Regions from separate parts of the Geobacillus sp. Manikaran-105 genome, predicted to be linked through region 2. Evidence: riboswitches for the same ligand, from Rfam matches in the RefSeq annotation. Region 2 holds a riboswitch; each other region holds the start of a gene.
The links. Region 2 has a riboswitch for S-adenosylmethionine ahead of mtnW (2,3-diketo-5-methylthiopentyl-1-phosphate enolase). Riboswitches for the same ligand answer to the same signal wherever they lie in the genome.
Positions count from the first base shown of each region.

Region 1: linked by a shared signal. The riboswitch ahead of metK (methionine adenosyltransferase) and the one ahead of mtnW (2,3-diketo-5-methylthiopentyl-1-phosphate enolase) in region 2 are both predicted to bind S-adenosylmethionine.
Region 3: linked by a shared signal. The riboswitch ahead of CV945_RS07035 (hypothetical protein) and the one ahead of mtnW (2,3-diketo-5-methylthiopentyl-1-phosphate enolase) in region 2 are both predicted to bind S-adenosylmethionine.

Region 1 covers NZ_PIJG01000015.1:536-5,964, forward strand. Annotated here, with positions in the region: gene pckA (phosphoenolpyruvate carboxykinase (ATP)) at 1-1,210, opposite strand, end outside; SAM riboswitch class I at 1,679-1,793, shown strand; gene metK (methionine adenosyltransferase) at 1,923-3,134, shown strand; gene CV945_RS06350 (gamma carbonic anhydrase) at 3,203-3,745, opposite strand; gene CV945_RS06355 (tetraprenyl-beta-curcumene synthase family protein) at 4,084-5,193, shown strand; gene mnmM (tRNA 5-(aminomethyl)-2-thiouridylate-methyltransferase MnmM) at 5,251-5,429, opposite strand, start outside.
Region 2 covers NZ_PIJG01000031.1:19,942-25,370, reverse strand. Annotated here, with positions in the region: gene CV945_RS10385 (ZIP family metal transporter) at 1-85, shown strand, start outside; gene CV945_RS10380 (1,2-dihydroxy-3-keto-5-methylthiopentene dioxygenase) at 174-716, opposite strand; gene CV945_RS10375 (methylthioribulose 1-phosphate dehydratase) at 746-1,378, opposite strand; gene mtnX (2-hydroxy-3-keto-5-methylthiopentenyl-1-phosphate phosphatase) at 1,375-2,037, opposite strand; gene mtnW (2,3-diketo-5-methylthiopentyl-1-phosphate enolase) at 2,034-3,275, opposite strand; SAM riboswitch class I at 3,353-3,461, opposite strand; gene CV945_RS10360 (pyridoxal phosphate-dependent aminotransferase) at 3,602-4,777, opposite strand; gene CV945_RS10355 (carbon-nitrogen family hydrolase) at 4,875-5,429, shown strand, end outside.
Region 3 covers NZ_PIJG01000017.1:33,994-39,422, reverse strand. Annotated here, with positions in the region: gene CV945_RS07055 (ABC transporter ATP-binding protein) at 1-80, shown strand, start outside; gene opp4B (oligopeptide ABC transporter permease) at 99-1,067, shown strand; gene CV945_RS07045 (ABC transporter permease) at 1,089-1,997, shown strand; gene opp4A (oligopeptide ABC transporter substrate-binding protein) at 2,011-3,795, shown strand; SAM riboswitch class I at 3,857-3,961, shown strand; gene CV945_RS07035 (hypothetical protein) at 4,043-4,366, shown strand; gene CV945_RS07030 (VOC family protein) at 4,382-4,765, shown strand; gene CV945_RS07025 (PaaI family thioesterase) at 4,866-5,348, shown strand.

The DNA of each region.
Region 1 (5,429 bases), on a different contig from region 2:
CGGCCGGGCGCGGCAAAAACGGTGCGCCGAAGCACGTTGAGAACGTTGCTTCCGGTTCGGTGACGCCGCGTTCGGTGCCGGCGAGTTTGCTTGTGTAGCCGCTTAAGAAATGGTACATCGCCTGTTCACGCGTCAGCTTGCTGATCGGCGGCAGGACGCCGAACGCATCGGCTGTCAAAAACACGATCGTGGACGGATGGCCGGCGACGCTCGGGTCGATGATGTTTTGGATCGCCTGAAGCGGGTAGGCGGCGCGTGTGTTTTCCGTCAGCGTGCCGTCGTCGTAATTCGGCACCCGCGTCGCGTCATCGAGAACGACGTTTTCGAGCACCGCGCCGAAGCCGATGGCGTCAAAAATTTGCGGCTCTTTCTCGCGCGATAGGTTGATGCATTTCGCATAGCAGCCGCCTTCGATGTTGAAAATGCCGCGGCTTGACCAACCGTGTTCGTCATCGCCGATCAAGCGGCGGTTCGGGTCGGTCGAGAGCGTCGTTTTTCCCGTTCCCGACAAGCCGAAAAAGAGGGCGACGTCGCCTTCCTGCCCGACGTTGGCCGAGCAGTGCATCGGCAGGATGCCTTGTTCCGGCAGCACATAGTTCATGACCGAGAAAATCGATTTTTTCATTTCGCCGGCATACTCGGTGCCGCCGATCAACACGGTGCGCCGTTCAAACGAGATGATGATGAACGCTTCCGAGCGCGTCCCGTCCACCTTCGGGTCGGCTTTAAAGTTCGGCGCGCAAATGACGGTGAATTGCGGCTCGTGCGCGGCGAGCTCCTCGGCGCTCGGGCGGATGAACAGCTGATGGACGAACAAGTTGTGCCAGGCGAATTCGTTGACGACTTGAATCGGCAGCCGGTATTTCGGATCGGCGCCGGCAAAGCCTTTAAAGACGAACAGTTCATCTTGTTTCATTAAATAATCGAGCACTTTGTCGTACAGTTTCTCAAACGTTTCCGGAGACATCGGCTGGTTGACCGTTCCCCAGTCGATCGTTTGCTTCGTGGACGGTTCTTCGACGATGTATTTGTCTTTCGGCGACCGCCCCGTGTACTTGCCGGTTGTCACGGCAACCGCCCCGGTGTGGGTCAGCCGTCCTTCGTTCCGCTGCAATACTTTCTCGACGAGCTCGGCGACGGACAATTGGTGATGTACGTACGGTTTTTGCAGCAATACATCCAGCTTATTTGTCATGTTTGCGATCCCCATGTTCACAACCTGCCTTCTTTTTGTAATCACTCTTGAAAATAGTATAACACATTTTTATTAATAGTCCATACTAATTGTGTGGGTTTTTTTGAACTTATTTTGCCTATTTTTCAGATTTTGCACGCTCTCCCGCCTGTGCTTCAAGCGGGAGGCGGCCGTTCCCGGGTTGTCTTACTGTCTTGCTATTAAGGAAGCAGGCAGTGATGACCCAAATCGGCAATACGTTTGCCAAATCCGCCTCGTCTTGTTCAAGCATGCAGCCGGAAGCGGCACGTTTATATAGACGCGCTCCCCTCCTATACAAAAGAAAGGGGCTGCGTTTAGCTTCCCTTTGTTTTATGGAGGCAAGGGAAAGGCGCTCATTCCTCCTTTGCTTGGGTTCGTGCGCGGAAGCGGGATGATAAAAAATTCACTTCTGCGGTTGACTTTGTTCCTTCAATTGCGATAAGATAATTCATTGAACGGATACTCTTATCCCGAGCCGGTGGAGGGACAGGCCCGATGAAGCCCAGCAACCGTCACAACTGGACATGTGTGAAATGGTGCTAACCTGTGGCAAGGCGCAGTCCTTGAACGATAAGAGTGAAAGGAAGCAATACGATTGCCATGACCTTTCCTCAGCCGTTACAGGAAAGGTTTTTTATATTGCGAAGGGAAAAAGGGAAATGAGTTCCGTGTCGCCACATTATGTTAAGAGGAGGAAACAAACCGAATGTCAGCCAAACGCCGCTTGTTTACGTCAGAGTCTGTGACAGAAGGACATCCGGATAAAATTTGCGACCAAATTTCTGATGCCATTTTGGATGCCATTTTGGAAAAAGACCCGAACGCCCGTGTCGCTTGCGAAACGAGCGTGACGACCGGGCTGGTGCTCGTGAGTGGGGAAATCACAACATCAACGTACGTGGACATTCCGCGCATCGTCCGCGATACGGTCCGGGAGATCGGCTACACGCGCGCCAAATACGGATTTGACGCCGATACGTGCGCGGTGCTGACGTCGATTGACGAACAGTCGCCAGACATTGCGATGGGGGTGGACCGGGCGCTTGAGGCGCGCGAAGGTCAGATGACTGACGAGGAAATTGAAGCGATCGGCGCCGGCGACCAAGGATTGATGTTTGGGTTCGCCTGCAATGAGACGGAAGAATTGATGCCGCTGCCGATTTCGCTTGCGCACCGCTTGGCGCGTCGATTGGCGGAAGTGCGTAAAACGGACGTCTTGCCGTACTTGCGGCCGGACGGGAAAACGCAAGTGACGATCGAATACGATGAAAACGGCAAACCGGTGCGCGTCGATACGATCGTCGTGTCCGCGCAGCACCATCCGGAAATTACGCAAGAGCAAATCGAGCGCGACATTAAGGAGCATGTCATCAAACCGGTCGTGCCGGCCGAGCTGCTTGATGAGAACACGAACTATTTCATCAACCCGACAGGACGGTTTGTCATCGGCGGTCCGCAAGGGGATGCTGGGCTGACGGGGCGGAAAATCATTGTCGACACGTACGGCGGCTACGCCCGCCATGGCGGCGGCGCGTTCTCGGGCAAAGACCCGACGAAAGTCGACCGCTCGGCGGCGTATGCGGCCCGCTATGTGGCGAAAAACATCGTTGCGGCAGGACTGGCCGACAAATGCGAAGTGCAGCTCGCCTACGCGATCGGCGTCGCCCGTCCGGTATCGATTTCCATTGATACGTTCGGCACCGGCAAAGTGTCGGAAGACATTTTGATTGAGGTCGTGCGCAGCAACTTCGATCTCCGCCCGGCGGGCATCATCAAAATGCTTGACCTGCGCCGCCCGATTTACAAACAGACGGCCGCTTACGGGCATTTCGGGCGTACGGACATCGACTTGCCGTGGGAGCGCACTGATAAAGCGACGACGCTGAGAGAACAAGCGCTGGCGCTGGCGAACAAGTAAGGCCGGACGGCGCGGATGCGCGAGTCGTTTCAGGCGTCGGCAAACGCAACAGAACAAGAGCTGCCGGATTACGGCAGCTCTTGTTCGTGAGGACGCGCGGCTTGCTGCAGCGCTTTGTAATATTGCCCTTTTTCCACATATTCGCGGCGGATGCGCTCCATTTCGCGGAGGTCGTCTTCCGTCAGTTCGCGGACGACTTTGGCCGGGCGGCCGAGGGCGAGCGTGTTGGGCGGAATTTTTTTGCCCGGCGGCACTAAACTGCCGGCGCCGATAAACGCGCCTTCCCCGATTTCCGCGCGGTCCAAAATGATTGAGCCCATGCCGATGAGCGCGTTTTTGCGAACGATGGCGCTGTGCAAAATGACTTGATGGCCGACCGTCACCCCGTCTTCAATGATAAGCGGATTGTTTGGACTTTGATGCAAAATTGAGTTATCTTGGATATTGACCCGGTTGCCGATCACCGTCGGCGCCACGTCGCCGCGGATGACGGTATTGAACCAAATGCTCGTCTCTTCGCCGATCACGACATCGCCGGTGATCGTCACATAGTCGGCGATAAAGGCGGAGGCGGCGATTTGCGGCGTTTTTCCTTTGTACGGATAGATCATGGGCGTTCGTTCCTTTCTGTTGCAAAATCGATCGTTCACCATGTATTGTACAACGCTGCGTCCAAATCGCCAACGAAAGCGAGCGCGCCTAATCGGGATTGGTGAAAAACGTTTCGTTTCGCCCGATGAGTGGTTGGGATCGGGGAAGAAGATCCGATTTCACAAAGCTTCTCAACGTGAGAAGAACCGTTGTTGAGCGGCTTTTTCACTCCGTCGCCAACCCTTTTATGGTTTGCCCCGGCCGCATTGATGGCAATACTGGAAGACGAGATCGCAAGCTGTTCAGACGCGAAACAATTTTGGTTGCCGATAAGATGGAAATGCTAGGAGACGAGACCATGGTGTTTGCACCTGAGGTGAGCCGATTGAACATTCCGAAAAACCCCATCTCCTTGATGAAAATGGTGTATCGTGACGTGCTTCCGCTTGTCCACCGCGAGCTTGCCTATTGGCGGCGCCAGGCCGAGCGCATTCCCGACCCGGAGCTTCGGCGCCAGGCCTTGGCGAGCATCGCGTCGAAAACGTTCCATTGCGAAGGCGGCTCCATTTTGGCGCTTTTGGCCGGAGAAAACATGGAGGATTGCATCCGCTTTATCGTGGCTTACCAGACGATCAGCGATTATTTGGATAATTTGTGCGACCGCAGCACCTCGCTTGATCCGCTCGACTTTCGCGCCTTGCACGATTCAATGCCGGACGCGTTGACAATCGGCGCCGAGCCGTCGAACTATTACCGCCATCGCCGCGAGCAGGAAGACGGCGGCTATTTGCCGGCGCTCGTCCGCACGTGCCAAGAGGTGCTCGAGACGGTGCGCCATTATGAGACGATCGCCCCGTTTTTACATGAGTTGGCCGGATATTATTGCGACTTGCAAGTACATAAACATGTCGAAGCGAGCGAGCGGGTGCCGCGGTTGGAGAAATGGTTCGCGCAATACAAAGACGCCTTGCCGCCGATGGAGTGGTATGAGTTTTCCGCCTGCTCCGGTTCGACGCTCGGCATTTTCTGTCTCGTCGCCTATGCGTTTGGCGAATCGCTGCCGCTGGAGATGGCGAGACAAGTGCGCGACGGTTATTTTCCATACATTCAAGGGCTGCACATTTTGCTCGACTATTTGATCGATCAAGAGGAAGATCGAGCCGGCGGCGATTTGAATTTTTGCTTTTACTATCCGAATGAAACGGTGATGCTTGAGCGGCTTTGCCATTTCATCGAAGAGGCCGACCGCCATGTCGGCGCCCTTCCGCACGGCCAGTTTCACCGCCTTATTCACCGAGGGCTTCTTGGGTTGTATTTGTCGGATGCCAAGGTGAAAAAGCAACGCGGTCTGCACCGGCTGGCGCGCCGGCTCGTCCGCGCCGGCGGGGCGGCGTCGATGTTTTTTTATTGGAACGGAAAAGCGTACCGCTTTTGGCAGGAGCAACAAAAACGGCTGTCCTTTTCGTAAGGGCAGCCGTTTGCTTGTACTGGCGAGAGCAGTGGTTCGTCGGCGGATCGGACGGAATCAGGCGCCCCCATCCGCCCGATTCTCGAGTGCGATCAAAAACGGCGGGTTGTTTTGCCGATTGATGAATTCGTATTTCAAGGCATGGACGCGCCGTTGATCAAGAAAGCGGACGTAATCAAGGAGCGCGTCGCGTTCGCGCTTTCCTTCCGGATGGCCGTGGTAGACGACAAGAACGA
Region 2 (5,429 bases):
CCATGGCGACGGCAACGAACGGATCTCGACGTACGCCTTTATTATCGGCATTTTGTTTATGATTTTGTTAACCGAATCGTTTTAGCGGTCTCTCCTTCCGTCATCGAGGCAAGCGCTCCTCTCCATACAGAACGAAACACCCCGCTGCCTTGCCTGGCAACGGGGTGTTCTCATTATTGGACAGCCTCTTCTTTCTCTTCATACGGATGGGCGACCCAACCGGACGGGTCGATGAACAGGCGGACGGCTACGACTTGGCGGTCGTCCATGAGCGTAAAGTAGTGCGGATTCCCTTCCGGCACGGAAATGACATCGCCGGCTTCCAGCTCGACGTCAAAATAGCCGGTCTCTTTGTCGCCTTTGATAATGAAAATGCCATGGCCGGCCGTAATGGCGCGCACTTCGTCTTCCGTATGGATGTGCACTTGTTCAAATTTTTTCAGCAGTTCATCCAAGTTCGGCGTCGCATCGGACAGAGCGACGATATCCCATGTTTTGTAGCCGCGGCGCGCCGCCAAGTCTTCAATTTCGTCTTTGAACGTCGCTAAAATTTCATTTTTTTCTTCATCTGTCAGAACATATTTATCGCGCAAATGCTCCGGCAGTTTCGTGATGTCCCAATGTTCATACAACACCCCTTGACTGTTCAAAAACGCGCGCACATTGTCTTCTCCTTCAATCACTTGGCCCGTTTTTCTCACTTTGATGACGGCCATGTCAAAATCCCCCTTCTAAAAGATGTATATTAGCCAACCGGCAGGCCGGCCCGTTGCAAAAGCAGCCGCTTCACCTGCCAGCTGAACAAAAACTCCCACGCTTCCAAATGTTTTTTCGCTTCAAACGCCGTTCGTCCCCAGACGGTAATGCCGTGGTTGTGGATCAACACGGCGCCGGCGTCGCCATGAACATGGTTCGCAAACTCCCGAGCCAGCGTCGGGATGTCGGCGTCATTGTTAATGATCGGGATGCGCACTGCGGCGTTTTCTTCCCAAATGCCAAACGCCTTGATGATTTCCTGGCCGGAAAAGACTGCTTCCCCGTTTGACGCATACAGTTCAGAAATCAAATTGTTGTCCACGGTATGAACGTGCAAGACGCAACCGGCGTTTGTGCGGTTGTAAATTTCCACATGCAGCAGCGTCTCCGCTGATGGCTTTAAATGTGTTTTCTCCGCTGGTCGGCCGGCAGCGTCAACGAGCAAGAAGTCCTCATCCGTTTGCTTCCGCTTATCCTTGCCGCTCGCTGTCACCAAAAACGTCAACGGGTCGTCCGTCACTTTGATCGACAAATTGCCGCTTGTTGCGAAAAACCAATCGCGGGCGGCGAGCTCGGCTTTCACTTCCGCAAGCTCGTTCCACTTTTTCACGACGATGCTCATACGATCACCTCCATTCGCTGCAACGCATCCATCACGTCAAAAAACGTCGCAAATGGCGCGTGCGGCAGGTCAAGCTCTTGACATTTTTCAAGCAGAAAATCGCGCGCCAGCACATAGTCGGCTTGCCTGGCCACCGCCAAGTCGGTGATCGAATCGCCGATGACGACGTGATACCCGTCCGGGCGGGCAAGCCTGCGCAATAGCGACGGCTTGCAGCAGCCGCAGCCGTTTTGGCACCGGCTGTCACATGCATGCGGCCATGTGATGCGGATCGTCTCACCGCTGAAATCGGAGCCGTTGCAAAAAATTCGCTCCGGTTCAATGAGCCCTTCAAGCAGCGGATAGACGAAAAAGTCGATGCCGCCGCTCACGATATAGAGCGGGATGCTTTGCTCTTTTGTCCATGCGACAAACTCGCGGAACCCTTCGCGCAAGCGGGCGGTGCTAAGCAAAAAGTCAACAATCTCCCCTTTCAGCGCTGACGGAAGAAGCGAAAACATTTTTCCGACGCCTTCCTGAACGGAGATGCGCTGGGCGAGAATGTCGTCCTTTAGCGCCTCCCACTCCGGCGGGGCGAACTGTTTCATAATCGCGATGATGTTGTCGTTTTCCGTGATCGTGCCGTCAAAATCGCAAAAAAGAACGAGTTGTTTCGTCATGCTTCCACCTCAATAGCGCCCCAGCGGTCGATCGCCTTTTGCAGCGCCTCGTTGTCTTTCGCCGCTTCACGAAGCGGACGGCCGACCAGCGCTGCGTCGATGGCGGCGCGAAACGCCTTTCCGCCGCCGATCGCCCCGTCCGGGTGGCCGTGGATGCCGCCGCCGGCGTTGACGACGCTGTCAAGGCCAAAATCGCGGACAAGGAGCGGCACCAAGCCCGGATGGATGCCGGCCGATGGCACTGGAAACGCCCGGGCAAACGGCTCTTGTTCATCGGTCAGCGCCCTTGCGATGCCAAGCGCCTGCTCACGCTCCAAGGCGACGCTGCCGTACGGCGACGGGAACAGGACAAAGTCGGCGCCGGCGAGCCGCAAAAGCTTTCCAAGCAAGAGCGACGGGGCGACGCCGTAAAACTCCGACGGCGTGATCGCGCCGCTGAACGCCGGGTGGGCCATGATCGGAACGGAAATCTCTTCATCTTCCCGCAACCCTTGCAGGACGTCCAATCCATAGGCGAACACGTTGAACAACAGCACATCGGCGCCAAGCTCAGCCGCCCGTTTCGCTTTTTCTTTCAGTTCAAACGTTTTGCCGGTCAAGTTGACGGCATACAGCGTCCGCTTGCCTGTTTGTTCGTACACCTCTTCGAGCGCCGCTTTGCCTTCTGTAATGCGCTTCGCAAATGGCAGACGATCGCTGTCAAACAAAATTTCGTCATCTTTGACCAAGTCAACGCCGCCAAGCGCTTGCTTTTTCAACTCTGATGTCAAATACGCCAAATCGCGGCCGACGATGCCTTTGAAAATGCTCATCAACAGCGGGCGGTCGTACACTCCGACCTTTTCGCGAATGCCGGCGATGCCAAAGCGCGGCCCCGGAAACTGCCGCTTCCATTCTTCCGGAAATGCCAAATCAAGCAACCGCACTTCCCCGTCAAGCGACAGCTTGCCGAACGTCGTCACCAACAATGCTGGCAAATCGGCGCTGAAGTTGACGGTCGGGTAAGCGATTTTGACGATTGCCCGCTTCAACCGCTTGCCGAAATAGGCGTTTACCCGCTCGCTCTCGCCAAGCTCTTCGATCGCAACGACTTCCCCTTTATGCTTGCGAAGCTGGTCTTGCTCTAGCTGCGGCAAGTCGGTCCATGTGCCGACTGTCAAGCCGAGCGCGATTCCTTCCGCCTTTTGGCGAATATCGTGTTCATCATGAAGCAAATACGTCGCAATGACTGCACTCATCGTCCATCCCTCTTTCAATATATGGCGAAATAAAAAAGCCCCTTCCTAAGAAGAGGCGTCATTCATTCATGGCGCTCTTCTTATCTCCCAGCGTTTCCGCTGCAAGAATTAGCACCGTGCTTAGCGTACGCCAAGCCGGTTGCCGGGCTTCATTGGGCTCGTCCCTCCGCCTGCTCTTGATAAGAAAGCCTGCTCGTTTATGCACTTGTCAAACGATTGGCAAATTTACTTTGAATTATGACAGCCTTTGCCGCCGTTGTCAATCATTTTTTTCAAAACAGCCTGGTCAACGTTGTCCCGTCAACGGTTCATTGCCGCTCTTTTTTTCAAAACAATCCGAGCCGGCCGATCCGCTCCGCCGCTTCGCGAAGCCGCGCTTCATCGGTCAACAATCCAACGCGCACATACCCTTCGCCGTGTTTTCCAAAACCGATGCCTGGGGCGACGGCGACGTGCGCCCGCTCAAGCAACAGATCGGCAAATTCGGCGGATGATGCGCCTTTTGGCAACGGAAGCCAGGCGAAAAATGATCCAGACGGCGCCGGCGCTTCCCAGCCGATCGCGCGCAAAGCATGAATAAACGTATTGCGGCGCGCCTCGTACAAGGCAATGAGCTCCGCGACGCAGTCTTGCGGGCCGAGGAGCGCAGCTGCCGCCGCTTCTTGGACGGCGCCGAACAAGCTGACGTACAAATGATCTTGCAACAACTCAATGGCACGGATGATCCGCTCATTGCCGACAGCGAACGCCACGCGCCAGCCGGCCATATTGTACGTTTTCGAGAACGTGTAGATTTCAACGCCAATGTCTTTCGCCCCGTCCACTTCTAGAAAGCTGACCGGCTTTTGGCCGTCAAAGCCGATCGCGCCATAGGCAAAATCGTGCACAACGGCTATGCCGTACTTTTCCGCAAACGCCACCGTTTCAGCAAAAAACTCCTTCGTCGCCGTCGCGCCGGTCGGGTTGTTCGGATAGTTTAAAAACATCAGTTTCGCCCGGTCGGCCGCCGCCCTGGGAATGGCCGAATAATCCGGCAGAAACCCATTCTCCGCGACAAGCGGCATCATTTCCATCCGCGCGCGGGCGAGCGCGATTCCCGACCAATAGTCCGGATAACCCGGGTCCGGGACGAGCACGACATCGCCCGGGTTGACGAGGCAAAGCGGCAGCTCGACAAGCCCGGCTTTGCCGCCGAACAAGATGGCGACCTCGCGGGCCGGGTCGATCGTCACCCCGTACTCGCGCGCGTAAAACGCCGCTACGGCTTCTTTCAAAAACGAGTAGCCTTGAAACGGCGAATATTTATGGTATTTTGGGTTCGCGGCTGCCTTCTGCATCGCTTCGACAATGTGCGCCGGCGTCGGCTGATCCGGATTGCCCTGCCCTAAGTTGATCACATCATAACCCGCCTTGATCTTCGCACCGACTTTCGCCACGAGCGAGGCGAAAAACTGCTTCGGCAGCTGTTCAAGCAGTTCGGAAAAGGGAAATTCGATCGTCATCGTCCACACCTTCTCAAACATTCTTGAAATTCTAGTGCAACATCATATATCGTTAAAAGCAAAATGTAAAGAAAATTTTTTTCCGAGGTGAACGCTCATGACGATCCGCATCGCCTGCCTGCAGCTTGACATTGCATTTGGCGATCCAGCAAAAAACGAACAGCAAGCCGAACAGGCCGTGGAATCCGCTGCCAAAGACGGCGCTGACATCATCGTGCTGCCAGAGTTATGGACGACCGGCTACGATTTGACGCGCCTGGATGAAATTGCCGACGAAGGCGCCGAACGGGCGAAGGCGCTCGCTTCCCGATTGGCGCAAACGTACGGCGTCCATTTCGTCGCCGGTTCGGTCGCCAAAAAAACAGCCGCCGGCGTGACAAACACGATGATCGTGGCCAACCGCCATGGCCAAATCGTCGGCGAATACAGCAAGCTTCACCTGTTCCAATTGATGGATGAACATTTGTATTTGCAGCCGGGAAACGAGCCAGGCTTGTTCTCGCTTGACGGGCTGCCGTGCGCTGGGGTCATTTGCTATGACATCCGATTTCCGGAGTGGATTCGCGCCCATGCGTTGGCCGGAGCGGAAGTGCTGTTTGTCGTCGCCGAATGGCCGCTTCCCCGCCTTCACCATTGGCGGACGCTCTTGATG
Region 3 (5,429 bases), on a different contig from region 2:
ATTCGCGCTATTTTGATGAAAATGGGCGGGCGTATCCGCTGAAATCCATTTCACCGACTCACTCCGTAGCGATTCCGTAAAGAGAGGAAGACGAAACGATGTTGAAGTTTATTTTGCGCCGAATCTTGATCATGATTCCGCAGCTATTTTTGTTAAGCGTCCTTATTTTCCTGCTGGCGAAGGCGATGCCGGGCGATGCGCTGACAGGACAGCTGGCGGCCAACCCGAAAATGGATCCGCAGACGCTTGCGGAAATGAGAGAAAAACTTGGCTTGAATGACCCGGTACATATTCAATACATCCGTTGGGTGAAAAACATGCTGCAAGGGGATCTCGGCCTTTCCTATACCCACCAGCAGCCGGTCACTGATCTGCTGGCCGGACGGATCGGGAATACGGTGTTGCTGTCGGCGGCGATTTTAATTTTGACGTACCTGATTGCCATTCCGCTTGGCATCGTGTCGGGGCGATGGACAGATACATGGGCTGATAAGCTGATCGTCGGCTACAGCTATCTCGGGTTTGCCACGCCGCTGTTCATTTTTGCTTTGATCATGCTGTTTATTTTCGGCTTTCACCTTGGCTGGTTTCCAACCGGCGGCAGCGTGGACGTTCAGGTCGAGGAAGGGACGCTCGCTTACTATTTAAGCAAATTGAACCATCTCATGCTTCCGGCGTTGTCGGGAGCGCTCATCAACACGGTCGTTACGATTCAATATTTGCGCAGCGAAATCGTCGATACGAAAGTGAAAGATTTCGTGAAAACGGCGCGGGCGAAAGGCGTGCCGGAGCGGCACATCTATTGGCGCCATATTTTGCGCAATTCGTTTTTGCCGATCGCGGCGTTTTTAGGGTATGAGATCACCGGGCTTGTCGGCGGTTCCGTGTTTTTGGAGTCGATCTACAGCTATCCGGGGCTTGGCCAGCTGTTTTTGCAGTCGATTATGCAGCGGGATTACAGCGTCGTGACGGCGCTCGTCATGATTTCCGGCCTAGCGACGCTGGTGGGCACGCTGTTGTCGGACATCATTTTGAGTGCGGTCGACCCGCGCATCCGGATTGAGTAGGGAAGGAGGAAGGCAGCTGACATGAAAGCGGAAATCAGCGGCCCAACGCCGGCCGGAGCGAACATCGAGAAAAGCCCTTCCGCCTTTTCGATCATGTGGCGGGAGGTGGCTCGGGATCGGCTCGCGCTTGGTTCGCTCATCATTTTAGGAATCCTTTTGTCGATCGTCTATGGCGTGTCGCTCTTTTTGGATCAAGAGGAAATCGTGAAAGTGGATTTTCTTTCCATCTATTCTCCGCCGTCAGCGGAACACTGGCTTGGCACAGACTACGGAGGGCGCGACGTGTTTGGCCAGCTCATCATCGGCGCCCGCAATTCGTTTACGATCGGGCTGGCCATTACGCTCATCACTGGGGCGATCGGCCTCATTGTCGGATTGGTGGCCGGCTATTTCGGCGGCTGGATTGACAATGTCATTATGCGCATCATCGATTTCATTCTCGTTCTGCCGTTTTTGATGCTCGTTATTGTTTTTGTCGCCACTGTGCCTAAATATAATGTATTGACGTTCATTTTGATCATGAGCGCGTTTTTGTGGACGGGCAAAGCCCGGCTGATCCGCGCCAAAACGCTTGCCGAGCGCGAGCTGGATTATGTCAGCGCGTCAAAAACGCTCGGCACGCCAGATTGGAAAATCATTATTTTTCAAATTTTGCCCAACCTCAGCTCGATCATTATCGTCAATTTGACGTTAAATTTGGCGGGCAACATCGGCATCGAGTCCGGGCTCACGTATCTTGGCTTCGGGCTGCCGGAGAGCACGCCGAGCTTAGGGACGTTGGTCAGCTATGCGACCAACCCGGATGTTTTGCAAAACAAATGGTGGGTTTGGTTGCCTGCGTCATTGCTTATTTTAGTGATGATGCTGTGCATAAATTTCATCGGCCAAGCGCTGAAACGTGCGGCTGATGCAAGACAACGACTAGGATAAGGGGGAAGAAAATGTGAAGAGAAAATGGCTGGCGGCTCTCGCCGCGCTCTTGCTCGTGCTCGCCGGGTGCACGGGCAAATCCGACACAACGAGCGGAAAGGGCAACAATAACGAAAAACCGGCGGCTCAGAAGGAAGACATCAGCAAATTCCCGATGACGGTGAAAAACGACGGGAAAATCATCGATGGCGGCGTGTTGAAATACGGCCTTGTGTCCGATACGCCGTTTGAAGGGACGCTCAGCTATGCATTCTACACCGGAGCGCCCGACGCAGAGATTTTGCAATTTTTTGACGAGTCGCTTTTCCGGACGAACGGTGACTATGAAATTACAAATGATGGGGCTGCCACGTATGAGTTGTCGGATGATAAAAAGACGATGACAATCCATATTAAAGACAATGTGAATTGGCATGACGGCCAGCCGGTGACCGCCGAAGACTTGGAGTATGCGTATTTGGTCATCGGCCATAAAGATTACACCGGCGTCCGCTATGGCGATGCGCTCATCCAAGGCATCGTCGGGATGGAAGAATATCATAGCGGCAAAGCGGATAAAATTTCCGGCATTAAAGTCATCGACAAAAAGACGTTGACGATCACATGGAAACAGGCCAATCCGTCGGTGTTGACTGGCATTTGGGCGTATCCGCTGCCGAAGCATTACTTGAAAGACATTCCGATCAAAGACTTGGCGAAATCGGATAAAATCCGGAAAAACCCGATCGGGTTCGGTCCGTTTAAAGTGAAGAAAATCGTTCCGGGCGAGTCGGTCGAATTTGTTCGCAATGATGACTACTGGGCTGGCAAACCGAACTTGGAAGGCGTCATTTTGAAAGTCGTCAGCCCGCAAGTCGTCCTGCAAGCGCTGAAAAAAGGCGAAATTGACGTCGCTGAGTTCCCGACTGACCAATATTTGAACGCGAAAGGGACGAAAAACATTCAGTTTATCGGCAGAGTGGATTTGGCGTACAACTATATCGGCTTTAAACTCGGCCATTGGGATGCGAAAAAGCAGGAAAACGTAATGGACAATCCGAAATTCCAAAACAAAAAACTGCGCCAAGCCATGGCGTACGCCATCAACAACCAAGAGGTGGCCGACCGCCTGTATCATGGTTTGCGCTTCCCGGCGAACACGCTCATTCCGCCGTCGTTCCCGGGCTATCATGACAGTTCCATCAAAGGGTATACGTACAATCCGGAAAAAGCGAAACAATTGCTGGATGAAGCGGGATATAAAGATGTGGATGGCGATGGCCTCCGCGAAGATCCAAACGGCAAAAAATTCAAGGTCAACTTCTTGGCGATGAGCGGTGGGGACATCGCTGAACCGCTGGCCAAATTTTATATGCAATGCTGGAAAGATGTGGGCCTCGATGTTCAGCTTGTAGACGGACGCTTGGCGGAGTTCAACTCCTTCTACGATATGGTCGAAAAAGACGATCCGAAAGTGGATGTCTACGCCGCCGCTTGGGCAACGGGAACGGACGTCGACCCGTACGGATTGTACGGCCGCAACGTCATGTTCAACTACTCGCGCTGGGTGAATGAGAAAAACGATGAACTGTTGGAAAAAGGTCATTCCGAACAGGCGTTTGACAAAGAATATCGTCGGAAAATTTACAGTGAATGGCAACAGCTGATGAACGAAGAAGTTCCGGTCATTCCGACGTTGTATCGTTCGGCCATTTATGCCGTCAACAACCGCGTCGCCAACTTCACGGTCGATCCGGGCTCGAAACTGACGTGGAAAGATGTCGGCGTCACGTCCGAGCAGCCGGAAGTGGCGGAATAAACAAAAAAGCGATTGCTTCTATGGGATTCGATATGGTAACATGAAAGACAAATGATCATACGTCTTATCAAGAGTGGGCGAGAGAACGGGCTTGATGACCCCACAGCAACCTGCCGCCGGCAAGGTGCTAACACCCGCAAAGCGGTCTCGCTTTGGATGATAAGAACGGCTGCCCCCTTTCGCATCATTCCGAGGCGAAAGGGGTTTTTGTCGATAGGGGGTGAAGGGGGAAATAGTGGAGAGGGACATGTCGATCCGAGCTTGCATGGCCGCTCATCTCCGTGCCGCTGCGTTCGCCGTTCATGTCATGCGCTGCGTGCAGGCGGAGCTGATTCGATTTGACCCTGAAGCGGCGGTTCATGTCGACCGTGGGGACGGATACGTTCATTTGTATGGGAAAGCGCAAGGGACAACCTTTTCAGTGTTGTTGACCGACAGCGAGGCGGACGAATGGAAGGCGGACGGACCGTACGCCCTTGATCGCTACATATGGACAGAGCTTGGGAAAAAAGGGATTTTTCCAATGCGGATGACGCCGTATTTACAAGCTGTATGGTTAATGGAGTCATAGAAAGGAAGAGGACGAATGGCAGTCAAAAAATTTGAGCATGTCGGCATTCAAGTAAAAGACATCGAGGCATCAAAGGCATTTTACCAAAACGTCGTCGGCCTGGAGTTGCTTGACGAAATGATTCATACGAACGGAACGATGAAACTGGCGTTTTTAGGGATTGACGGCTCGATCGTCGTCGAGCTGATCGAAGGATACAACCCGGATTTGCCGACGGAAGGAAAAGTGCACCACGTGGCGTTTACGGTCGAAGGCATCGAGCAGGAAAAAGAACGGCTTCAGTCGCTCGGCGTCCCGCTAGTGTGGGATGAAATTACAACGCTCCCAAACGGGGCGAAATACTTATTTTTCCTTGGTCCGGACGGCGAATGGATCGAGTTTTACGAGCCGGCGCAATGAACGAAGGGGAAGGCGGCCATCGGTATGGCCGCCTTTTGCCGTGCAAGAAGGAAAATAGGGAGTGCACCGCGTATAGGTAAAGGGGAGAGGAGGAGAACAGATGGAGCCGCAAGTCATTCGCGCCATTCAAGACGACTACCCGGATGAATTCGCCTGGTGCTACGGCTGCGGGCGTCTGAATGAACAAGGCCACCATTTCCGCACCGGGTGGGACGGAGACAAAACGGTGACCGTCTATACGCCGCGTCCGGAACATACGGCGATCCCCGGGTTTGTGTACGGCGGGCTGATCGCCTCGCTCATTGATTGCCACGGCACCGGTTCAGCGGCGCTTGCCTTGCATCGGAAAAACGGCCATGAGCCGGGAAGCGGGGAAACGCCGCCGCGCTTTGTCACCGCGTCGCTTCACGTCGACTTTGTCAAGCCGACGCCGCATGGCGTGCCGCTTGTCGCCGTCGGAACGGTGACGGAGATTCACCCGAAAAAATGGCAAGTGGACACCGAGGTGTTCGCCAACGGCGAACTGTGCGCCCGCGGTCAAGTCGTCGCGGTCGTCATGCCGAAAACGTTTGTCCAGGGATGACAAGCAAACGAAAAGCGCCGGAGGGCGGCTGTTTTTGACAGCGCTTTCTCCGGCGCTTGGCAACTGGTCGAAAACGGCTGC